Regions from separate parts of the Arthrobacter sp. 10N410 genome, predicted to be linked through region 1. Evidence: predicted binding sites of a transcription regulator. Region 1 holds the regulator's gene; the other holds the start of a gene.

Evidence for each region. Region 1 encodes HrcA, which represses chaperone genes, less so after heat shock. Its sites were predicted from a motif close to TTNGCACTCGNNNNNNNCGAGTGCNAA; they were not measured.
Region 2: a site for HrcA is predicted at 2,061-2,087, ahead of groL (chaperonin GroEL). Genes of this name have one in related genera too.

What each region holds. Positions count from the first base shown of each region.
Region 1 is NZ_JBFTIP010000002.1:356,480-366,073, reverse strand. It holds gene AC1DB8_RS06195 (PhoH family protein) at 1-378, opposite strand, end outside; gene AC1DB8_RS06190 (GerMN domain-containing protein) at 695-1,630, shown strand; gene AC1DB8_RS06185 (16S rRNA (uracil(1498)-N(3))-methyltransferase) at 1,705-2,475, opposite strand; gene dnaJ (molecular chaperone DnaJ) at 2,478-3,605, opposite strand; gene hrcA (heat-inducible transcriptional repressor HrcA) at 3,686-4,699, opposite strand; gene AC1DB8_RS06170 (DUF3097 domain-containing protein) at 4,932-5,786, shown strand; gene AC1DB8_RS06165 (DUF4870 domain-containing protein) at 5,909-6,328, shown strand; gene hemW (radical SAM family heme chaperone HemW) at 6,397-7,635, opposite strand; gene lepA (translation elongation factor 4) at 7,638-9,491, opposite strand.
Region 2 is NZ_JBFTIP010000004.1:207,951-221,315, forward strand. It holds gene groL (chaperonin GroEL) at 238-1,875, opposite strand; gene AC1DB8_RS11980 (ABC transporter substrate-binding protein) at 2,173-3,399, opposite strand; gene AC1DB8_RS11985 (cold-shock protein) at 3,486-3,689, opposite strand; gene AC1DB8_RS11990 (LytR C-terminal domain-containing protein) at 3,863-4,510, opposite strand; gene AC1DB8_RS11995 (DUF3263 domain-containing protein) at 4,602-4,925, opposite strand; gene AC1DB8_RS12000 (uracil-DNA glycosylase) at 5,110-5,814, shown strand; gene AC1DB8_RS12005 (siderophore-interacting protein) at 5,841-6,680, shown strand; gene AC1DB8_RS12010 (threonine/serine exporter family protein) at 6,847-8,343, opposite strand; gene AC1DB8_RS12015 (lipid II:glycine glycyltransferase FemX) at 8,375-9,448, opposite strand; gene AC1DB8_RS12020 (TspO/MBR family protein) at 9,585-10,139, shown strand; gene AC1DB8_RS12025 (L-serine ammonia-lyase) at 10,164-11,576, opposite strand; gene glyA (serine hydroxymethyltransferase) at 11,883-13,217, opposite strand; gene gcvH (glycine cleavage system protein GcvH) at 13,214-13,365, opposite strand, start outside.

The sequences.
Region 1 (9,594 bases):
GTGGGTGAGCACGTCCACCGGGTTCTGCAGCGACTGGGTGCGCAACAGCGACACGAGCTGCTGCAGGACAACCGGCGTAATCACCGTGCCGCGCGCCACCAGGCCGCGCACCTCGTTGAGCAGCCGCATAATCCTGGGCACGTCGGCGGCAGGGCCGCTGATGGAGAGCTCGTTCCCGCGGACATGGAAGTCGACGCTGGGGAACTGGGTTTCGATAAAGCGCAGGGCTTCGTCATGGCTCCCCAGGGACTGCACCATCTGGTCGGAATTGTCGAACAGGACCACCTCCGTCCGCAGACCTGGGAGGGAGTGGGGAAATTCCCCTGCGGTGCGCTCGTTCGCGCTGATCCGGGCCTTGCCGTTGGCTGCTTCAGTCATGGTGTTGGCCCGTGGGCCTCTGGTCCCCTCCAGTTCGGAAATGGTCTCGCCGCCTCGGCGCCGGCCGACGGCGTTCCGGGCCGTCCGCGCCGGGTTTCAGCGGGTCCTTCCATCTTACGCCAGCGCGGCCCGGTGCCGGAGCGGAGGGCATTAGGTATCAACTTCATATCGTCCTCATATCGTTCCCGTTGCAGTTCGCCGGACAGCGCGGAATCCCCACTGGAGCGCAGGCACCTTGTGCAATGCTGGATTCGGCCCTGCCGGGCCCGCGGAGCGAGAAACACAGCGAAGGGACAGGGCAATCAGCCAGCGTGGAGTGAACAAGACAGCAGCAGGGCGGAATACGCGCCGCGGCTTGCTGCACCTTGTGCTGCCCGCTGCCCTGGCGCTGTCCGGCTGCGTGGCCACGCCCCAGCCGGGCATCACGAACTCCGACACGCCCTCCCACACGGTCCCCGGCCCGGCCGCCGGCGTCGCCACCACCAGCGCACCGCTGGAATCCACCCAGGCCTCCAACAAGGCTCCGGTCTACTGGATCGGGCGCAGCAACAACAACGTCTTCCTGTACCGCGAGTTCCGGGACGTGTCGGAAGAGGACAACCCGATCACCCGGGCGCTGCGGGTGATGATGTCGCAGAAGCCGCTGGACCCTGATTTCTTCACCCCGTGGCAGAACCCCAGGCTCCTGGCCACCTCGATTTCCGGCAAGAACGTGATCACGGTGGACGTGTCCGCCGATGCGTTCAACAGCAACGTCGACGCCGACATGGCCGAACGCGCGATCCAGCAGCTCGTCTACACGGCCACGGCCGCCGGTGCCAGCGCCGGGCTGACCGATACCGGGCAGCAGATCCAGGTCGTCATCCTCGTCGACGGGCACACCGACTACGTCGCCTTCAACCGGGTCCGGCTCGGTTCACCGACCTCGCGCAGCGCCGGAATGGTGGCGCCCGTGTGGATCATCGATCCGCAGGAGGGCACCGAGGTGGCGGACGGCGCGGTCAAGATTTCCGGCCGGAGCACGGTCCCGGGCGGAAAGCTGCGCTGGGAGATCCTGCGGGTCGACGGCGCCAGCAAGACGCCCTATCTGGACGGCAACATCACGGCCTCCGCCGATGCCTCGAAGCCCGGCCTGTTCAACCTCTCGTTGAACCTCGGTCCCGGTGAGTATGAGGTCCGCGTGTCGCAGGTCGATCCCAGCAGCAAGGTCCAGGACCTGAACGTAGATACCCGCGGGTTCACTGTCCGCTAAGGCATTCCGCTAAGGCAGGCACCCGGCGGACCCGCACGGGCGCGGCGCCTGGCCTGTCCTACTACTGCTTGCCCCTACCAACGTCCCAGGACGTCGCTGGCCAGCACCGTGGCGGCGGGGCCGGCGGTGGAAGAACGCAGCACGTGGTGGCCCAGCAGGGCGGTGACGGCTCCCGCATCGCACAGCCGGGTGACCTCGCGGGGGCTGATGCCGCCCTCGGGGCCCACGATCAGGAGCACCTCGCGGGCCACACCGCCGTCGCCGGCCTGCTGGTGCCAGGCCTCCAGCACCTGCCGCAGGGGCCGAACCGCGTCCTCGTGCAGGATCACGGCCAGGTCCGCGGCGGCTACGGCCGCCTGCAGGCCGTTGCCGTCCACCGCGGCGCGGACCTCCGGAATCCAGGCGCGGCGTGCCTGCTTCGCGGCTGCCGTCACCACGGACTGCCATTTGGCGTGCGCCTTCGCCGCGCGTTCGGGTTTCCAGCGGACGATCGAGCGTTCGGCCTGCCAGGGCACGACGGCGTCAATCCCCAATTCGGTCGCGGTCTCAGCCGCCAGCTCGTCGCGGTCGCCCTTGGCCAGGGCCTGCACCAGCACCAGCCGAACGTCAGGCCTTGGCTCGGTCACGACCTCGCCGCACTCCACCGTCAGCTCCTGCGGCGCGGCGGCCGTCACGGTGCCGGTGATCCGCTTGCCGGCGCCGTCGGCGATGTCCACCGGCTCCCCCACGGCCAGGCGCTTGACCGTCACCGCGTGGCGCGCCTCGGCGCCTTCGAGGACGAACGTCGCGCCGGGGACCAGCTGGTCCAGGGTGCCTGCGGGGGTGAAGAAGACCGGGTTGCTCACCGCTACAGGTTACCGAGCCGGTCCCGCAGCTTCGCGAAGACACCGCCGCTGGCGGCAAGCTTCCCTTCGGTGAACTGCTCGCCGCGGAGTTTGGCGAGCTGGCGCAGCAGGTCTTCCTGGGCGGCGTCGAGCTTCGCGGGGGTATCCACCTGCAGGTGGACCTTGAGGTCTCCGCGGCCGTAGCCGCGCAGGTGCGTGACGCCCAGGCCACGCAGCGTGATGACCTCGCCGGACTGGGTGCCGGCCTTGACGTCGATTTCCTGTTGACCGTCAAAGGTCTCAAGGGTCAGCTCTGTGCCGAGCGCGGCCGCCGTCATCGGGATGTTCAGGCTAGCGTGCAGGTCGTCGCCTTCGCGCACGTAGGTGGGGTCGTTGTTGACCCGGATCTCGACGTACAGGTCACCGGACGGGCCGCCGGCAGGACCGGCCTCACCCTGGCCGGAGAGCTGGATGCGGGTGCCGGTAGCGACGCCGGCGGGAACCTTGACGGTAAGCGAGCGGCGGCTGCGGATGCGGCCCTGGCCGGCGCATTCGTTGCAGGGATCCTTGATGACCGTGCCGAAGCCCTCGCAGCTGCCGCAGGGGGCAGTGGTCATGACCTGGCCGAGGATGGAACGCACGGCGCGCTGGACCTGGCCGCTGCCGCCGCAAATGTCGCAGCGCTCGGGGTGGCTGCCTTCGCGGCAGCAGGAACCCTCACAGGTGGGACAGGTGACGGCGGTGTCCACTTCGAGCTTCTTGTTGACCCCGAAGACGGCGTCGCGCAGGTCGATCCGGACGCTGATCAGGGCGTCCTGGCCGCGCCGCACCCGGGATGCGGGGCCACCCTGGCCGCCGGCGCCGCCGAAGAAGGTTTCGAAGATGTCCTGGAAGGCGAAGCCCTGGCCGGCGTAGCCGCCGCCGAAGCCGTTGTCGTTCCCGTTCTCGTTGCCCGTCGTGTCGTAGACCCGGCGCTTTTGCGGGTCGGAAAGCACCTCGTAGGCATGGGTGACCGCCTTGAAGCGCTCGGAAGCGTCATCACCGGGGTTCACATCCGGGTGCAGGGTCCGCGCAAGCTTGCGGTAGGCCTTCTTGATCTCTTCCCCCGTGGCTTCACGGGAGACTCCAAGAACGTCATAGTGGCTGCTCAAAGTCTGTATCTCTTCCTTTTTGTACTGCCAGTGGGGCACTGCCTGTAGTTGGCAAGAAGTCCGGTTCCGGATCCGGCCCGTCAGGGCCCGAGGATCCGCGAAAGGTAGCGGGCCACCGCACGGACGGCGGCCATGGTGGTGGGGTAGTCCATCCGGGTGGGGCCAAGGACTCCGACCTTGGCCGTGGCGTCCGGGCCGTAGCCGGTGGCCACCACGGACGCTTCGGACAGGCCGTCGTAAGGGTTCTCCCGGCCGATGCTTACCGTGACGCCGCGCGGGTCCTCCGCCATGTCGCTGAGCAGGCGCAGCATCACCACCTGCTCTTCAAGCGCTTCGAGCACGGGTCCGATGCTCAGCGGGAAATCCACATTGGACCTGGCCAGGTTGGCGGTCCCGGCCATGACCATCCGTTCCTCGCGGCTGCTCGCGGCAAGCGATTCAAGCCCGCGGGCCAGGGCCTGGGCGGGTCCCCGCCGCACCGGCGGACAGCTGTCCACCACGGCCTGCAGCGACTGGGGCAGCAAGCTCAACGGGGTGCCGGAGAGCCTGGCCAGGAACAGGGTGCGGAGTTCGGCGAGGGCGTCGTCGCCGAAGTCCTGGCCGACGTCGATCACCCGCTGTTCCACCTTGCCCGTATCCGCGATCAGGACCGTGAGTACCTTGCGCGGCGCCAGGAGCACGAATTCGATGTGCCGGACGCGGGCCCGGCTCAACAGCGGGTACTGCACGACGGCGACCTGGTTCGTCAGCTGCGATAGCAGCCGCACCGTCCGGTCCAGCACGTCGTCGAGGTCATCGGACCCCTCGAGCAGCGCCTGGATGGCGCGGCGCTCCGCCGGAGAGAGGGGTTTGACGGCCGAAATCTGGTCCACGAACAGGCGGTAGCCCTTGTCCGTGGGAATCCGGCCGGCGCTGGTATGCGGCGCCGTGATCAGGCCCTCGTCTTCCAGGGCGGCCATGTCATTGCGGATCGTGGCGCTGGACACGCCCAGATGGTGCCGTTCCACCAGGGCCTTGGATCCAACCGGCTCGCGGGAATGGACGTAGTCCTCCACGATGGCGCGCAGCACTTCGAGTTTGCGTGGCTCGCTCACTCTCCACCTCCAATCGACCCGTATCGGTTCGCCGGTGCCGCCGCGCGTGCAGGAACACCCGGCGTTAGCACTCGACATGCCTAAGTGCTAACCAGTCTAATATGAGTCGCGCCGTTGTTAGCATTGGATTCGCTGCGGGCGTGAGCCCCGGGACTGGTGTTTCCGGGCACACCACAGGCCGCGCCGCCGTTCTGTCCCCCGTAATTCCCGAGTGCAAAGCAGTGTGTAGCAGATGTCGTACCAGAATTGGGGCCCGCAGGATCTCTCCGCGCCCGCCAAGGCCCAGCTGCCCGAGATCCCGGTGGAGCGCGGCATGGTGCTGGAGGACGTGCAGTCCGGCTGGGTGGGCGCCGTCACCCGGGTGGAGAAGTCCGGCGGCATGCACGTCGTGGCCCTCGAGGACCGGCGCGGCAAGTCCCGATCCTTCCGCCTCGGCTTCGGCTTCCTGCTCGAGGGCCAGCCCATCCGGCTGATGCCGCCCGCCCCGCGGGTTCCCGCGGCGGGTGCCGGAGTCGGCGCGCGCACCGCCTCCGGTTCGGTCCGGGTGGAGGGACAGCGTGCCCAGGTCGCGAAGGCCAGCCGGATCTGGGTGGAAGGCAAGCACGACGCCGAACTCGTCGAGAAAGTCTGGGGTGACGACCTCCGCGTCGAGGGCATCGTGGTCGAGCCGCTGCACGGCATCGACGACCTAGCTGCCGCCGTGAAGGAGTTCCGGCCCGGCCCCGGCCGTCGCCTCGGCGTCCTGGTGGACCACCTTGTTCCAGACTCGAAGGAGTCGCGAATCGCCGACGCGGTGATGGCCTCCCCGGGCGCGGCCGGCAACGTGCTGATCGTCGGGCACCCGTACGTCGACGTCTGGCAGGCCATCCGCCCTGCCGTCCTGGGCATTGAGCGGTGGCCGGTGATTCCGCGCGGGGTGGACTGGAAGACCGGCATCCTGACGGCCTTCGGCTGGCCGCACAGCACCAAGGAGGACATCGGCCTGGGCTGGCAGAAACTCCTCGGCGCGGTCCGCAGCTACGCGGACCTGGAGCCCTCCCTGCTGGGCCGGGTCGAAGAGGTCATCGACTTCCTCACGGTGCCGTAGCCGCCTCCCCGTGCTTTAGTTCGCGGTCCGAGCAAGTATTCTTGGTAGGGCGGCCGCTGCATTTTGTTGCGGCCGCGGCTCGTACAGGTACCTACGCTCCACCGCAATCCAAAGGACGAAACGTGGCAGAAGACGCACGCGAACACACGGATCACCAGGCCGGCCATGGCCAGTCGCAGTACCATGGCGTTCCCGCAAATGCTCTGCCGTTGACGGCAAGCGAGGACCGGCAATGGGCCACCCTGGCGCACTTTGGCGGCATTCTGGGTTGCATTCCCGCGCTGCTGATCTACCTGATCTTCAAGGACCGCGGCCCGTTCACGGCGCAGGAGTCGAAGGAGGCGCTGAACTTTACGCTTCCGCCCACCATCGCTGCGGTGGTAGCCAATCTGCTGGTCTTCGTCCCGGTGGTGGGCAACCTGTTCGCAGTCCTGGCGACCGCCATCTGGATTGCCCTCGCCTGCTTCTCGGTGGCCGCCGGCATCCACGTCAACCGCGGCCAGCCGCACCGCTACGAGTACAACCTCCGCTGGATCAAGTAGCGCGAACGGACATTTCCGGCCCGCGCGCCCAACGCGATCGGACACTTCGGCCCGCATGGGCGGACTACCTAGTCCGGCAGGATCCGGCGGACCACGGCGTCGGCCAGGAGCCGGCCCTTGAGCGTGAGCACCAGCCGGCCCTTGAACGCTTCCGCAGGCTCAACGAGCCCGTCGGCGATCAGTCCGGCGACCGCGTGCCGTCCGGTATCCCCCAGCCCGCCAAGACTCGGGATTTCCAGGCCGGTGACCAGTCTGGCTTCGAGCATGACGCGCTCCACGTTGCGGGTCTCGGCGTCGAGGGTCTCCCGCCCGGCCGCGGGCGAGACGCCTGCCGCCAGCCGACCGGCGTAGGCCGTGGGGTGCTTGACGTTCCACCAGCGGACCCCGCCGACGTGCGAATGCGCTCCGGGGCCGATGCCCCACCAGTCATCCCCACGCCAGTAGGCCAGGTTATGGCGACAGGCCTGGTCCGGCGTGCGCGCCCAGTTGCTTACTTCATACCAGCCCAGCCCGGCCGCGGAGATCAGTTCATCGGCCAGTTCGTATTTGGCGGCATGGTCGTCGTCGTCGATCCCCGGAACTTCGCCGCGCCGGATCTGGGCGGCGAGTTTCGTGCCCTCCTCGACGATCAGCGCGTAGGCGCTGATGTGGTCCGGGGCGTAGGACAGTGCCGTCTCCAGCGAGTAGCGCCAGTCCTCCAGCGACTCCCCGGGGGTGCCGTAGATCAAGTCCAGGCTGACCGCGAGGCCGGCCTCGCGCGCCCACTGGACCACCTGCGGCACACGGCTGGGCGTGTGGGTGCGGTCGAGGACCTTGAGGACGTGCGGCACGGCTGACTGCATGCCGAAGGAGACCCGGGTGAAGCCGGCGTCGGCGAGCAATTGCAGGGATTCGGGCGTGACAGAGTCGGGGTTGGCTTCCGTTGTGACCTCGGCGCCGGGTTCCAGTCCCCAGGTATCGATGGCGGCGGCCAGGATGCGGGCCAGGTCACCGGCCGGGAGAAGCGTGGGGGTGCCGCCGCCGAAGAACACCGTGCTGAGCCGGCGCTCCGGCAGGCCGGAGGCTTTCAACGCCCGCCCGGCGAAGTCCACTTCCGCGACGGCGGTGTCCGCGTAGGCGTCCTGCGAGGCGCCGCCGCCGAGTTCCGTGGCGGTGTACGTGTTGAAGTCGCAGTAGCCGCAGCGCACGGCGCAGAACGGAATGTGGACGTAGAGCCCGAAGGCCCGGTCCGCGGCGCCCTCCAGCGCCTGGCCGGGCAGCAGCCCGTCCGACGGCGCGGGGTCACCGAGGGGAAGCGCACTTGGCATGGCTACTTCTTGGCCTTGTCCTTGGACTCTTCCGTGGTGAGTGCGGCGATGAAGGCCTCCTGCGGGACCTCGACGCGGCCCACCATCTTCATGCGCTTCTTGCCTTCCTTCTGCTTCTCCAGCAGCTTGCGCTTTCGGGTGATGTCGCCGCCGTAGCACTTGGCCAGGACGTCCTTGCGGATGGCCCGGATGCTTTCGCGGGCGATGATCCGGGAGCCGATGGCAGCCTGGATCGGCACCTCGAACTGCTGCCGCGGGATGAGTTCGCGCAGCTTGCCGGTCATCATTACACCGTAGGCATAGGCCTTGTCGCGGTGGGTGATGGCGCTGAAGGCGTCGACCTGTTCGCCCTGGAGCATGATGTCCACCTTGACCAGATCGGCGACCTGGTCGCCGTCGGCCTTCCAGTCCAGCGAGCCGTAGCCGCGGGTCTTGGACTTCAGGATGTCGAAGAAGTCGAAGACGATTTCGGCCAGCGGCAGGCGGTAACGGATCTCCACCCGGTCCTCGGAGAGGTAGTCCATGCCGCCCATGACGCCGCGGCGGCTCTGGCACAGCTCCATAATGGCGCCGACGAACTCGTTGGGCGCCAGAATCGTGGCGGAGACCATCGGCTCGCGGACCTCGGAGACCTTACCGGTGGGGTATTCGCTGGGGTTGGTCACGTGGACGACCTTCTTGTCCTCCAGCGTCACCTCGTACTCCACGTTCGGGGCGGTGGAGATCAGGTCCAGCTTGTACTCCCGTTCGAGCCGCTCGCGGGTGATTTCCAGGTGCAGCAGGCCCAGGAAGCCGACGCGGAAGCCGAAGCCCAGCGCGGCGGACGTCTCCGGCTCGTAGACCAGGGCGGCGTCGTTGAGCATCAGCTTCTCCAGCGCGTCACGGAGCACCGGGTAGTCGGTGCCGTCCAGCGGATAGAGGCCGGAGAACACCATCGGCTTGGCGTCGGCGTAGCCGGGCAGGGAGTCGGTGGCGGGCTTAGCCAGGTTGGTCACGGTGTCGCCGACCTTGGACTGGCGGACGTCCTTCACGCCGGTGATCAGGTAGCCGACCTCGCCGACGCCCAGGCCCTTGGACGGGGTGGGCTCCGGGGAGCTCACGCCGATTTCGAGCAGTTCGTGGGTGGCGCGGGTGGACATCATCTGAATGCGCTCACGCGGGTGCAGCATGCCGTCCACCACGCGGACGTACGTTACGACGCCGCGGTAGGTGTCGTAGACGGAGTCGAAGATCATTGCCCGGGCGGGGGCGTTCGGGTCGCCCACCGGGGCGGGGAGATCGCGGACGATCTTGTCCAGCAGGACTTCGACGCCGGCGCCGGTCTTGCCGGAGACGCGCAGCACCTCGTCCGGGTCGCCGCCGATCAGGTTGGCCAGCTCCTCGGCGTACTTCTCCGGCTGCGCCGCGGGCAGGTCGATCTTGTTCAGGACCGGGATGATCGTGAGGTTGTTCTCCATCGCCAGGTAGAGGTTGGCGAGGGTCTGCGCCTCAATGCCCTGGGCGGCGTCCACGAGCAGCACGGCGCCCTCGCAGGCGGCGAGTGACCGGGAGACTTCATAGGTGAAGTCGACGTGGCCGGGAGTGTCGATCATGTTCAGCGCGTAGCTGGTGCCGTCCAGCTCCCAGGGCATCCGGACGGCCTGGGACTTAATGGTGATGCCGCGTTCGCGCTCGATGTCCATCCGGTCCAGGTACTGGGCCTTCATGTCGCGGGACTGGACGACTCCGGTGTACTGGAGCATCCGGTCGGCCAGCGTGGACTTGCCGTGGTCAATATGCGCAATGATGCAGAAGTTCCGGATGAGGGCCGGATCTGTTGCGGCAGGCACCGGGGCGGTGCGGGCCATGGGAGACACGCAGGGTCCTTACTGTTGGCAATACTTGGGGGCTGTACTGGCGGGCTGCACAGCTGGGCTGTTCTACGGGCGGGCGCAGCCGGTGTTCTAGGTTGCTTGTTCC
Region 2 (13,365 bases), on a different contig from region 1:
CGCCGCCCGACGCTCCCGCACCACCGGCACTGGCACCGGCGCCGACACCGGGTAAGAGCACCCCACCAACCGAGAGAACGTCCGGCCGACCACCCCACCACTTGAGGGAAGGTGCCCCGGGGCGGAAGGGTTAAACGCCGACGGCGGCCCCACCAGTGGTGGGACCGCCGTCGTCGAACGTGCCGTCGCTGACGGAGAACCGTCAGTTCAGGCGTTCAGGGCTTGGAAGCCGGGTGGTTAGAAACCGCCCATGCCGCCCATGCCGCCCATGTCGTCGCCGCCGCCCATGGCCGGGGAGTTCTTCTCCGGCTTGTCGGCCACAACGGCCTCGGTGGTGAGGAACAGGCCGGCGATGGAAGCCGCGTTCTGCAGGGCCGAGCGGGTGACCTTGACCGGGTCGTTGATGCCGGCAGCGAGCAGGTCGACGTACTCGCCGGTTGCTGCGTTCAGGCCGTGGCCCGCGGGCAGGCCGCGGACCTTGTCCACCACAACGCCGGGCTCGAGGCCGGCGTTGAAGGCGATCTGCTTCAGCGGGGCGTCGATGGCTACGCGCACGATGTTCGCGCCGGTTGCCTCGTCACCTTCGAGCTGCAGGTTGGCGAACGCCTTGGCGCCGGCCTGGATCAGGGCCACGCCACCGCCGGCGACGATGCCCTCTTCGACAGCAGCCTTGGCGTTGCGGACAGCGTCCTCGATGCGGTGCTTGCGTTCCTTGAGCTCAACCTCGGTTGCGGCACCGGCCTTGATGACTGCAACGCCGCCGGCCAGCTTGGCCAGGCGTTCCTGCAGCTTCTCGCGGTCGTAGTCGGAATCGGAGTTCTCGATCTCGGCGCGGATCTGGGACACACGGCCGGCGATCTGGTCGGCGTCGCCGGCACCTTCGACGATGGTGGTCTCGTCCTTGGTGACAACAACCTTGCGTGCCTTGCCCAGCAGTTCGAGGCCGGCGGTCTCAAGCTTGAGGCCGACTTCCTCGGAGATGACCTGGCCGCCGGTGAGGATGGCGATGTCGGCCAGCTGTGCCTTGCGGCGGTCACCGAAGCCCGGAGCCTTGACGGCGACGGACTTGAAGGTGCCGCGGATCTTGTTCACGATCAGGGTGGCCAGGGCCTCGCCCTCGATGTCCTCGGCGATGATCAGCAGCGGCTTGTTGGACTGCATGACCTTTTCGAGGACTGCAACCAGTTCCTTGACGTTGGAGATCTTGGAGTTGACGATCAGGATGTACGGATCCTCGAGGACCGTTTCCTGACGCTCGGCGTCGGTGACGAAGTAGGCCGAGATGTAGCCCTTGTCGAAACGCATGCCCTCGGTGAGCTCCAGCTCGAGGCCGAAGGTGTTCGACTCCTCGACGGTGATGACGCCTTCCTTGCCGACCTTGTCCAGGGCTTCGGCAATCAGGGCGCCAATTTCGTTGTCACCTGCGGAGATGGACGCGGTGGCGGCGATCTCTTCCTTGGTTTCGATTTCCTTGGCAGAAGCCAGGAGCTCGCGGGTGACCGCTTCAACAGCCTTCTCGATGCCGCGCTTGAGGGACAGCGGGTCAGCGCCGGCCGCGACGTTGCGCAGGCCTTCCTTGACGAGGGCCTGGGCCAGCACGGTTGCCGTGGTGGTACCGTCACCGGCGACGTCGTCAGTCTTCTTGGCAACTTCCTTGACCAGCTCGGCGCCGATCTTCTCGTAAGGGTCGTCCAGCTCGATCTCCTTGGCGATGGAAACACCATCGTTGGTGATCGTGGGGGCGCCCCACTTCTTTTCGAGGACGACGTTGCGTCCACGCGGGCCGAGGGTGACCTTGACGGCGTCGGCGAGGATGTTCAGGCCCCGCTCAAGACCGCGGCGTGCCTCTTCATCAAATGCAATGATCTTGGCCATAACGGCAGTAGTCCTTTCGGGACAGTCGTTAAGAATGAACCTTGCGCTGCGGTGCCCGCGACGGACGATTCCAACCCGGCAGCCTCTGTACGCCGCCGGGCCGGGGATCTCACCCCAGCCAGGTATTTCTCTCGCTCCCGGCCCGTCCGCCGCCTCCACGCGACCGGGCGAACCGGGGCGTCGAGTTAGCAGTCAATACGCGGGAGTGCTAACTCCATAATTAGCACTCCCCCGGGGAGAGTGCAAGCAGTGGTGAGGTCAGGGTGCGCCCCGCCGGGCGCTCTTCGCTAGGAGCGATCAGGAGCCGGCGCTGCGGGCGGTTTCGCTGCCGGTCATCTCGGCGTTGTTGTCCGGGCCATAGCTGTAGACCATGTAGGCGGCGGCGGTGACGTCGCCGTTGCTGTCGAAGTTGATCGGGCCGGAGGCGCCGTCGTAGTCGGGGCGCTTGCCGGCGCGGAGCGCGGCCACGCATTCCTGGTAGGACTTGCAGGCCGCGGCTTCCCCGGACGGGGCCCCGGTGCCGGCAGCCGTTCCGCCGGACACTGCGACCAGCTTCGAGGCGATGGAGGTCCCCGCGTCGTCCTCCGCCGCGGCGGCGGCGAGGGCGGCGAGGTTGACGGCGTCGTACGTCTCGGCGGCAAACGCCATGTCCTTCAGGCCCGGGTCGACGGCCACGAGTTCCGCCTGGAAGTGCGCGGAGGGGAACGTGCCCGGCAGGACCCCGCGGGCGCCGTCCAGCGCCTTGGAGCCAAGGCCGTCGCCGTACTGGTTTACGGCCCCGTCGCTGAGGATGAGCTTCTTTCCGGACAGTCCCGCGTTGTTGAGCTCGGCAATGGCGCCCTGGGCACCGTCCCGGGCCACCAGCACGACGGCGTCCGGCGAGGCAGCCTTGGCCGCCGCGGCCGCCTGTTGCGCCTGACCGGCCTTGAATTCAGCGTCGACGGAGGTGCCCAGGCCCGCGGCCTTCGCGGCCGCCGAGACGGCCACGGAGACGTCCTTGCCGTAGTCGCCTTCCTCGTGCACCACGGCAAGGGTCTTGGCGCCGCCGTCCTGGGCGAGCTTGACCAGGACCGAGGCCTGCGCGATGTCGGCGGCCGCGGTCCGGAAGTAGTAGCCGCCGCTCTTGTACGAGCTGAGCCCCGGTGCGGTGTTGGCCGGTGAAATGAGGGCGACTTTGGCGCGGGAGAGGACGTCGATGGCGCCGGCGGCGCGGCTGGAGTCGGTGGGCCCGATCACGACGTCGGCCTTGGCCGCCACCAGGTCCTTGGCCTGGGCCGCGGTGTCCGTACCGATGGACTCCGGCAGCAGTTCCACGGGCTTGCCCTTGTGGCCGCCCGCCGCGTTGATTTCCTTGACCGCCAGCTTCGCCGCCGCCAGTTGGGGCGGATTGAGGAAGTCCTGCCGGCCGGTGTTGTCCAGGATCAGGCCGATCCGCAGCGTTCCGTCGCCGCTCGCCTCCGCGGCATCCACCCGGGCATTGCCGGTGGGACCGGCGCAGGCGGCCAGCGCCACGGCTGCGGCCACGCCGGCGGCCGCTGCACGGCTGAACCGCCGGAGCTTGCGCCGGCGGCCATCGCTCTTCGGGGCAGCTGCCGCAGCGGAGACTGCCACTAGGCGGGCCGGACGCTTTCGGCCTGCGGGCCCTTTTCGCCCTCGCCGACTTCCAGTTCCACCCGCTGGCCTTCAGCCAAAGCACGGTAGCCTTCGCCCGCGATCGCGGACCAGTGCACGAAGACGTCGGCCCCGGAGCTGTCGACGGTGATGAACCCGTAGCCCTTTTCGGCGTTGAACCACTTGACGGTCCCCAGTGCCATGTTCTCCACACTTTCAGCTAGCTTGCGAACGGCCCACCCCAATGTGCGCCGCGTTATGCGAAATGAAGTCCGCAGACACTCTACCCACAGCCTTCCACCGGTGCCCGGGCAGGGTCCCGGCCCGGCCGGGAATAGTTATTCAGGCGTAACCGAAGCCGGCGGCCAGCCTGGGGCTAATTGAAACCGGGGCCGAGGACGATGACCAGCGGCATCTGGAATTCCGCCGAATCCACCAGGGTGCCAATCCCGAGGAGGGAACCCAACTCTGCGGCGTTGGCCTTCTGCGCCGGGCCGTTGTAGAAGACGACCGAGGTCTGCTGGGGGGCGCCGCCCCAGTTGCCGAGCGGGCCCTGGACCCATCCGGCGGCGGAGATCCTGGAGCCGACGCGACCGGCCAAGCCCGGCGTCGTGGTGCCGTTGTAGATCGCCACGGGCTGGGTCTTGTCAAGCTTCTGGTCCCCGGACTGGTCCGCGGCGGCGCTCGGCGTTGCAGAAGCGGAGGGCTTGGAGCCCGCGGGGGCGAGGCTCCCGGTCGGCTGGCTGCTGGGGGACGGCTTCGAGCCGGCGGACGTTGTGGGTGCCTGCGACGCCGCGGCGTTGTTGCTGGCCTGGTCCGCGGTCATGGCCGAGCCACCGGCGGGACCAAAGCCCAGTTTGGGCAGCAGAAGGAAGGCGACGAGGCCGACTACCAGGGCCGCGGCGCCGGTGGCGAGGACGGGGCCCAGCCGGCGGGCACCGGGAGCGGCGACCGTCCGGTGGACACCCTGGCGCGTGGAGGCCTCCGGGACCCGATCAAATTCATCCCGTGCGTACTTGGTCATGGTAAAACGACGTCCTTGCTGATTTCTGGCTGATGGCCCGACGCCGGAATCCGCGCGAAATTCCGCGCTTCCGGCCGGACCTCACGTGCTCTTAAGCGTCCGAGCCCAAACGGCGTGCAGTGCGGGCACGTTGTCGTGACGTACGTAGTCTACGCAATCTCTTCACCAGCATGGGATCGTGGGCCAGCGCCGCCTCGGTGTCGATCAGGGCGTTGAGGATCTGGTAGTAGTGCGTGGCGGAGAGGTCAAAGAGTTCCCGGATGGCTTGTTCCTTGGCGCCGGCGTACTTCCACCACTGCCGCTCCAAGGCAAGCATCTGCTGCTCCCGGCTGCTCAACGGCGAGTCTTCGGAGACTGCCGCCAGCACGGCGTCGGCGTCATCCGCCGACAGGTACTCGGGTGCTGCTTCGGCCACTGCACACTCCCTGGCTCGTTCCGATAGGTCTCCCCCACATGTTACGGCCGAATAACAGGCTTGTCATTTAGCCGGCCCGGCCGGCTGCCCGGGCTCCTGCGAGAATGAAGCCGTGCCTGATTCATCTAATCCCGACGCGCTCTTCGAACTTGACCCCGCCGCAGAGGCGGTGGACCTCGCGGCGATGGCGCACCTCCCCTTGGACGGGCTGGTGGCGCCGGACTGGGCCGCGGCGCTGGCACCGGTCGAGGGACAGCTGCGGTCGGTCCTCGCGTTCCTCGCCGCCGAGACGGCCGACGGCCATGAGGTGCTGCCGGCGCCGTCGAACATCCTCCGGGCCTTCCGGCAGCCGCTCTCCGGCGTGCGGGTTCTGATTGTGGGCCAGGACCCCTACCCCACACCGGGTCACGCCGTCGGGCTGTCCTTCGCGGTGGATGGCGGCACCCGGCCGATCCCGCGCAGTCTCGCCAATATCTACAAGGAGCTCGACGCCGACCTCGGGCTGCCGCCCCGCGTCCACGGTGATCTCAGCCGGTGGGCGGAGCAGGGGGTGCTGCTGCTCAACCGAGTCCTAAGCGTCCGGGCCGGAGCAGCCGGTTCGCACCGGAACAAGGGCTGGGAGGCCGTCACGGCGGCCGCCATCAGGGCCGTCGCGCAGCGGCGCCGAGACGACGGCAGCCCCGCGCCGCTCGTGGTGGTCCTCTGGGGCAAGGACGCGGAGGGCGTGCGGCCACTGCTGGGCTCGGCCGCCGTGATCGCCAGCGCCCACCCCAGCCCGCTCTCGGCCTCGCGCGGGTTCTTCGGCTCACGCCCCTTCAGCCGCGCCAATGACCTGCTCACCGCCCAGGGTGACGGCACCGTGGACTGGGAACTGCCGCCGCTGCCCTGACCCGGTTCTTGGCTAGGCTTAGCTCCATGACTTCCGTCCCCGCCACAACCACCGCCAACCGGAACTCCCGGCCGCAGACCAACCTCACGGTCCTGCGCCGCGAGCAGCTCTCGCCGCACATGGTCCGGATCGTCGCCGGCGGCCCGGGTTTCGCTGCCTTCGTCAACAACGGCTACGTGGACCGGTACGTCAAGATCGCGTTCCCGCAGCCGGGGGTCGACTATCCGCAGCCGCTGGATCTCTGGGCCATCCGGGAGTCCCACCCGCGGGAAGAGTGGCCGCACACCCGGACCTACACCGTCCGTTGGGTCGACGAGGCGGCGGGCGAGCTGGCGATCGACTTCGTCATCCACGGCGATGAGGGCCTGGCCGGGCCGTGGGCCGCCTCCGCACAGGCCGGGGACAGCCTTGTCTTCACCGGGCCGGGCGGGGGCTACAACCCTGACCCGGCGGCGGACTGGTACCTCTTCGCGGGCGACGAGTCCGCCCTGCCGGCGATCAGCGCCGCGATCGAGTCACTCCCCCGGGATGCCCGCGGTCTGGCCTTCCTGGAGGTGGACAGCGACGCCGACGTCCTGGCGATCGACGCCCCGGCCGGGGTGGAACTGCGCTGGCTGCTGCGCCGCGGGACTCCGGCCGGAAGCGGGACCCTGCTGGTGGACGCCGTACGCGGCGCGCAGTGGCCCGAGGGCCGAGTGCAGGTCTTCGCGCACGGGGAGCGCGGCTACATGAAGGCCCTGCGCCCGGTGTTCTTTGCCGACCGTGGCCTCGAACGTGGCCAGGTCTCGCTCTCCGGGTATTGGGCCAGTGGCCGGGTGGAGGACGACTTCCAGGCCGAAAAGAAGCTGCCGATCGGCAAGATTTAGCCAGCCATCCACGGCTGACGCGGTCTGGCGCCGCGGAGTTTCCCCACTTTTGCCGCCACGACGCCGGGACAGCCCGGCGCGGCGGGCTGACACGCCGTCGGAGCCCGGCGAAGGTGGGGAAACGCGGCGCTTCAGCTCGTAGGCAGACGAGCCATCTCCGCCGTCGTTAGCGGCGGCGGGCGCGGCGCCGCTCGTTGCTGGCCAGGCTCCGGGTCAACGGCCGGGCGAGGGTGTCGCCGAGCACAATGCCGGCCGCGACGCCGAGCACGATTGCCCCGGCATTGAGCATCCCGCCGGCTCCCATCAGGATCTCGGACTCTTCGATCGTCAATACATACATGGAACGGAATATAGTCAGCCCCGGCAGCAGGATGAGCGCCGCGGGCACCGCCACGACCAGCTGCGGGGCCCCCATCCGGAGTGCGACCACGCGGGCCAGGAGGCCGATGACCACGGCGGCGAGGGCCGGGGCGAACCGGGGACCGATGCCGATGGCTGTTCCCCCGATCAGCACCAGATGACCCACGACGCCGACGGCCGCCGTCGGCAGCAACAGCTTCAGCGAGGTCTGCTCGGTGACGCCGATCGCGACGACCGCGATGGCCACCAACGGCACCAGCACCCACAAAGGATACTTCGGCGGGAATGTTTCGGTGACGTCAATGGACTGCATCCCGGTCATCGCCCCCACCACAAAGCCGACGGCGATCCCGGAGACCAGCGCGCCGAAGGTCAGCATGGTGGACAGGAACCGGCCGGCCGCGGTCACCGGGAAGCCGTTGATGGCGTCCTGCACCGAGGAGACGAGCCGACCGGTGGGCAGCAGCAGGAGGATTCCGCCGACCACCACGATGGCGGGGGCGATCTGGATTCCCAGCGGGCTGCCGAAGCGCCAGAGCAGCAGGGCGATCAGGGTGACAACGAAGGAACAGGACGCCGTGATGAAGAAGTCCGGGGTGCGCCAGCGGCCCAGTTGCCGCGCCAGCAGGCTGATCAGCAGGTTGGACAGGAAGGCGATGCCGGACGCGGCCACCCCGCCGCCCAGCACGCCGACGAACACCGCGGAGAAGACGCCGAAGGCCACGGTGACCATCCAGCGCGGGAATGGCTTCGAGCTGTGCGTGATCTCTTCGAGCCGGCGCACCGCTTCCTCGCGGCCCACTCCGCCGGCCACAATGTCCGTGACCAACTGGTGGACCTGGGCGAGGCCGGCGTAGTTGTTGGTCCAGGACCGCACCACGCGCAGCAGCGTAATGGGTGTCTGGTCCTTCGGGGCATAGTTGATGGCCACCGACTGGTTGGTGATGTCCACCTCGATGTTCTTCAGCCCCAGCGCGGCGGTAATGGCGATGATGCTGGTTTCCACTTCGAGGGCACCGGCGCCGTAGCGGAACATCGATTCGGCCAGCTTGAGGGCAAAGTCGATGGTCTTGCGGGCGGAGGTGTCCACGCCTCCGACCTGGATCATCGGGTTGGCGTACGGGCTGCCGGCCAGCCGGTCGACGATGCTCAGCGGTGCCGTGGGCGGGTTCTCACCTTGGACCAGCCTGCGGAGCATGCGTTTGGCGGCGGCGTTCTGGCGCACCTGCAGGGGCGACATCGGCTCGGTCCGGGGCAGGCCGTCCGTCTGCGGCCCGCGGCGGCCGTCGGGTGGTTTGGTCATTCCGGCCTCCTCATTTCACCTTGCGGGCGGTCTAGTAGAACTGCTGGCCCGTGCGCCGCGTGTACAGCTGGCGGGCGACGCGCTCCCCGGCGGCCATCCAGGCCTTGTACTTCAGCGGGCTCAAGACCTGGTCGTAGCAGCCGACGAAGTCCGTGACGGTCTTGCTGAAGCTGGTCTTGAACAGGCCGAGGCCGTGGAAGGGATTGGAGGTGTCCTTCAGCTTGTCGCTGGGCGGCGTGCCGCAGAAGTCGTATTCGGTGCAGCCGAGTTCCTTGAGCTGGTTGATGGCCGTCCACTGGACCAGGTGCGAGTCGCCGTACTGGCTGCGCTTCTGCAGGGAACCGCCGTCCTTGTAGGTGCCCTTCCGTCCGTAGTTGATCACGAACGCCCCCACCGAGGGCACGCCGTTTTCATAGACGAAGAGCAGCCGGCCCTGGCCGCGGTCCACGAAGTTGGTCCAGAACTGGCGGTAATACTCGTACTCGCGGACCCGGACCTGGGACTTGGCCTCCACGGTGTTCGTCATCAGCGCGTACATCGCCCGGAAGTTCTCTTCGGTCGGCTCCACGTTGTGGACCTCGACCTCCTCGCGGATGGCCCGCCGGACGGCGTTGCGGCCGCGGGAGTGCAGGTTGCGCAGCAGCTGGTTTTCCTGCGGCGAGATGTCCAGCAGCGCGGTGGAGTCGTTGGGCTGGAGGTTGTGGGTCTTGACCAGGCCCGCGCCTTCGATGACGCGCCGCGCGTCCTCCGACAGGACGATGTCGGGCTCGATCTTGATGGCGAATACCCCCAGCCGGGCGCGCTTGACGAAGTCGGCGTTGGCGGCCGCGATGCCGGGGATGTCCTCCACCGACGCCACATCCGGGCCCTTGATGAGGTACCAGAGCTTGCCGAGGAGGGGGAAGGACTTCTCCAGGACCAGGTTGTAGCTGGTGTAGTCGGCCGTCTCATAGACCAGGTGGAGGGGCTTCCAGCCGAAGTGCTGCTTGACCTCGGCGAAGGCCTCGGATTGAAGCAAATTCCCGCCGTTGGGGTTCGCGGTGACGTGGGCGTCCCAGTTGGCAACCTCTTCGGCGGAGGCAAAGCGGGCAGTGAATTCTCGCAAGGGTGCGGTATCCAATCTTTGCGGAACGAGCTTCGGCGGCATGGCTGGCATGCAGCATCAAGTCTATCGGGAGGCCGGCGGCTCTCAGGGCGCGGCGGCCCTGTGCCGGCCGTCGCACCGGGTTTACGCTGAAGGTATGGATGCGCAGCCGGAACCGTCAGCCGTCCGCCGGCAGTTCCGTCCGGGCGGGGCCGGGACGCGCCGGCCCGGCGTCGAGGCGGTGGCCCTGCTGGTACTGCTCGGCGCTTCGGCCCTCGTGGCGGCACTCGGCGGACTGGCCAGCGCCAGCAACGTCGACGGATGGTACGCGGCCGCGGACAAGGCCCCGTGGTCTCCGCCGAACTGGCTCTTCGGGCCCGTCTGGACGATTCTGTACATCGCGATGGCCGTAGCGGCATGGCTGGTCTGGCGCAGCCGGGCGGAAGGCGCCAGGCCCGCCCTCACCGCTTACGCCGTCCAGCTGGTGCTGAACCTGCTGTGGACCCCGGTGTTCTTTGGCTTGTACCCCGCCATGGGTTCCCCCGCGCTTTGGATCGGCTTCGTCATCATCGTGGCGCTGGCGGTCGCGGTGGCCGCCACCGTGCTGCGCTTCGGCCCGATCAGCCGCACCGCCGGGCTGCTGCTGCTCCCCTACCTGTCCTGGATCGTGTTCGCCGCGTCACTGAATCTGTGGGCGGCACTGAACAACTGAGGACAATCAGGAACGACTGGGAAATCAGCACTCCACCACGTTGACGGCGAGGCCGCCCATGGCGGTTTCCTTGTACTTGGAGCTCATGTCCTTGCCGGTCTCGCGCATGGTCACGATGACCTCGTCGAGCGACACGCGGTGTGAGCCGTCGCCCCAGAGGGCCATCTTGGCGGCGTTGATCGCCTTGGCTGCGGCGATGGCGTTGCGCTCGATGCACGGGATCTGCACCAGCCCGCCGATCGGGTCGCAGGTCAGGCCGAGGTTGTGCTCCATCGCGATCTCGGCGGCGTTCTCCACCTGCTGGGGCGTTCCGCCCATCACCTCGGCCAGGCCGGCGGCCGCCATTGACGACGCCGAACCCACCTCGCCCTGGCAGCCCACCTCGGCGCCGGAGATCGAGGCCTGTTCCTTGTAGAGCACCCCGATGGCACCGGCGGTCAGCAGGAACTTAACCACGACGTCGTCGCGGTCGGCCTGGGTGGCTTTATCCATGCCGGGGGCGAAGTGCAGCGCGTAGTAAAGCACGGCCGGAATGATACCCGCGGCGCCGTTGGTGGGCGCGGTGACAACGCGGCCGCCCGAGGCGTTCTCCTCGTTCACCGCGAGCGCGATCAGGTTCACCCACTCCTGCCAGTACTTGGGGTCCCGGTAGTCCGGGTCCTGGCCGTGGTTTTCCTTCATCAGCCGTTCGTGCCAGTCGGGGGCCCGACGGCGGACCTTGAGCCCGCCGGGAAGCAGGCCCTCGCGCTTAAGGCTGACCTCGACGCAGCCTTCCATCACGGAGTAGATGTGCAGGAGGCCTTCGCGGATCTCCTCTTCGGTACGGGAGGCGCGCTCATTTACGAACATGATTTCGCCGATCGAGAGCCCCTTGGACTGGCAGCGGCCCAGCAGTTCAGCGGCCGTGCGGAACGGCAGCGGGAGTTCCTTCTTGGACTCGTCGAGTTCCTTCAGCGCCGCGTCCTCCTCACCCTCGCGGACGATGAAGCCGCCGCCGACGGAGAAGAAGGTGGCGCTGTGCACGACGGCGCCGTCGGCGTCGGACACCGTGAACGTCATGCCGTTGGTGTGCCGGGGCAGGATGGTGAGCGGGCGCAGCACCATGTCCTTCACGCCGTAGGGCAACGCGACGGATCCGGCCAGGTGCAGGGTGCCCGTCTGGGCAATGGCGGCCAGCCGGTCCTCGACTTCCTCGGGGAGGATCTTCTCCGGGTGGAAGCCCTCGAGTCCGAGCAGGATGGCGGTCATGGTGCCGTGGCCATGGCCGGTGGCGGCGAGGGAGCCGTACAGGTCAACCCGGAGCGACGCCACGCGGTCCAGATCCCCCGAGGCCTTGAGCTCCTCGGCAAACACCGCAGCAGCCCGCATCGGCCCCACGGTATGCGAACTCGAAGGCCCGATCCCAATCGAAAAAAGATCAAAGACGCCAACAGCCATTACTGAATCCTAACTAGGCACTGCGGTCGGGCGGGGAGGGGGACGGACATCCTCTGCATGCTGCTCCTTCGTCGCTTTGACGCATGCTGCCGGATGCCCGGCCCCCTCCCCGGGGGCCGTCACCGTGAGCGGCACTATGTGGTTGAGACGTCAATGCGGGGGCGAGGTGCCCACGAGGGGCCGGCGGAGCCGGGCTTTTCGAAAGCGTGCGTCTAAGCGAGGGACGAGCGAGCACGCGTGCAAAGTCCGGTCCGCCGGGCCCGGAGCCAACCCGAAAGAGATCGGCCCCGGAGCCAGCCGCAGCGGTCAACCTAGATTAGCAACCGAGGGGTAGAGCGGGTGGGCGGCGGCGAGGGCATCGACGCGGGAGCGCAGACCGGACAGGTCCGCGCCGGCGTCGGCGGTCAGCGCCTCGGCGATGATGTCCGCAACTTCGGTAAAGGCGGCCTCGCCGAAGCCGCGGGTGGCCAGCGCCGGGGTGCCGATCCGCAGCCCCGAGGTAACCATCGGCGGGCGCGGGTCGAACGGAACGGCGTTGCGGTTGACGGTGATGTCGATTTCCGCGAGGCGGTCCTCGGCCTCCTGCCCGTTGAGCTCGCAGTTGCGCAGGTCCACCAGGACCAGGTGCACGTCGGTGCCGCCGGAGATCACGTTGATCCCCTTGGCGGTGACGTCCGGCTGGACCAGGCGCTCGGCGAGGATCCGGGCGCCGGCCAGCACACGTTCCTGGCGTTCCTTGAACTCGGGCGAGGCGGCGATCTTGAACGCCACGGCCTTGCCGGCGATGACGTGCTCCAGCGGGCCGCCCTGCTGGCCCGGGAACACTGCCGAGTTGATCTTCTTGGCGATGTCGGCGTCGTTGGAGAGGATGATGCCGCCACGCGGACCGGCCAGGGTCTTGTGCGTCGTGGAGGTGGTCACGTGCGCGTGCGGCACCGGAGACGGGTGCAGCCCGGCCGCGACGAGCCCGGCGAAGTGGGCCATGTCCACCATCAGGTAGGCCCCCACGGAGTCGGCGATCCGGCGGAATTCCGCGAAGTCGAGCTGGCGGGCGTAGGCGGACCAGCCGGCGACGATCAGGGCCGGCTTGTGCTCCTGGGCCAGGCGCTCCACCTCGGCCATGTCGATCCGGTGGTCATCCTCCCGGACCTGGTACGGGATGACGTTGTACAGCCGGCCGGAGAAGTTGATCTTCATGCCGTGGGTCAGGTGTCCGCCGTGCGCCAGGTTCAGGCCCATGATGGTGTCGCCCGGACGGATCAGGGCGTGCATGACCGAGGCGTTGGCCTGCGCGCCGGAGTGCGGCTGGACGTTGGCGTACTCGGCGCCGAACAGGGCCTTGACCCGGTCGATCGCGAGCTGCTCGACGACGTCGACGTGTTCGCAGCCGCCGTAGTAGCGCTTGCCCGGGTAGCCCTCGGCGTACTTGTTGGTCAGCACCGAGCCCTGCGCCTGCATGACGGCCTTGGCGGTGTGGTTTTCCGAGGCGATCATTTCCAGGCCGTCGCGCTGGCGGCTGAGCTCGGCGTCGATCTTCGCGGCGATCTCCGGATCCAGCGCGGACAGTTCAGCGTCCAGGCTCGGCGAAACGACCTGCTCGAATACCGCGGTGTTTGTACCTGCGACCGCGGCGGCGCTCACAGTTCGCCGCCGTTCTTGGACGCGTAATCCTGCGCGGAGAGCAGCGGGCCGTCCGATTCGGCGGCGACCTTCAAGAGCCAGCCGGCGCCGTACGGGTCGCTGTTGATCAGGGCCGGGTCGTCGACGACGGCGGGGTTGATTTCGGTGA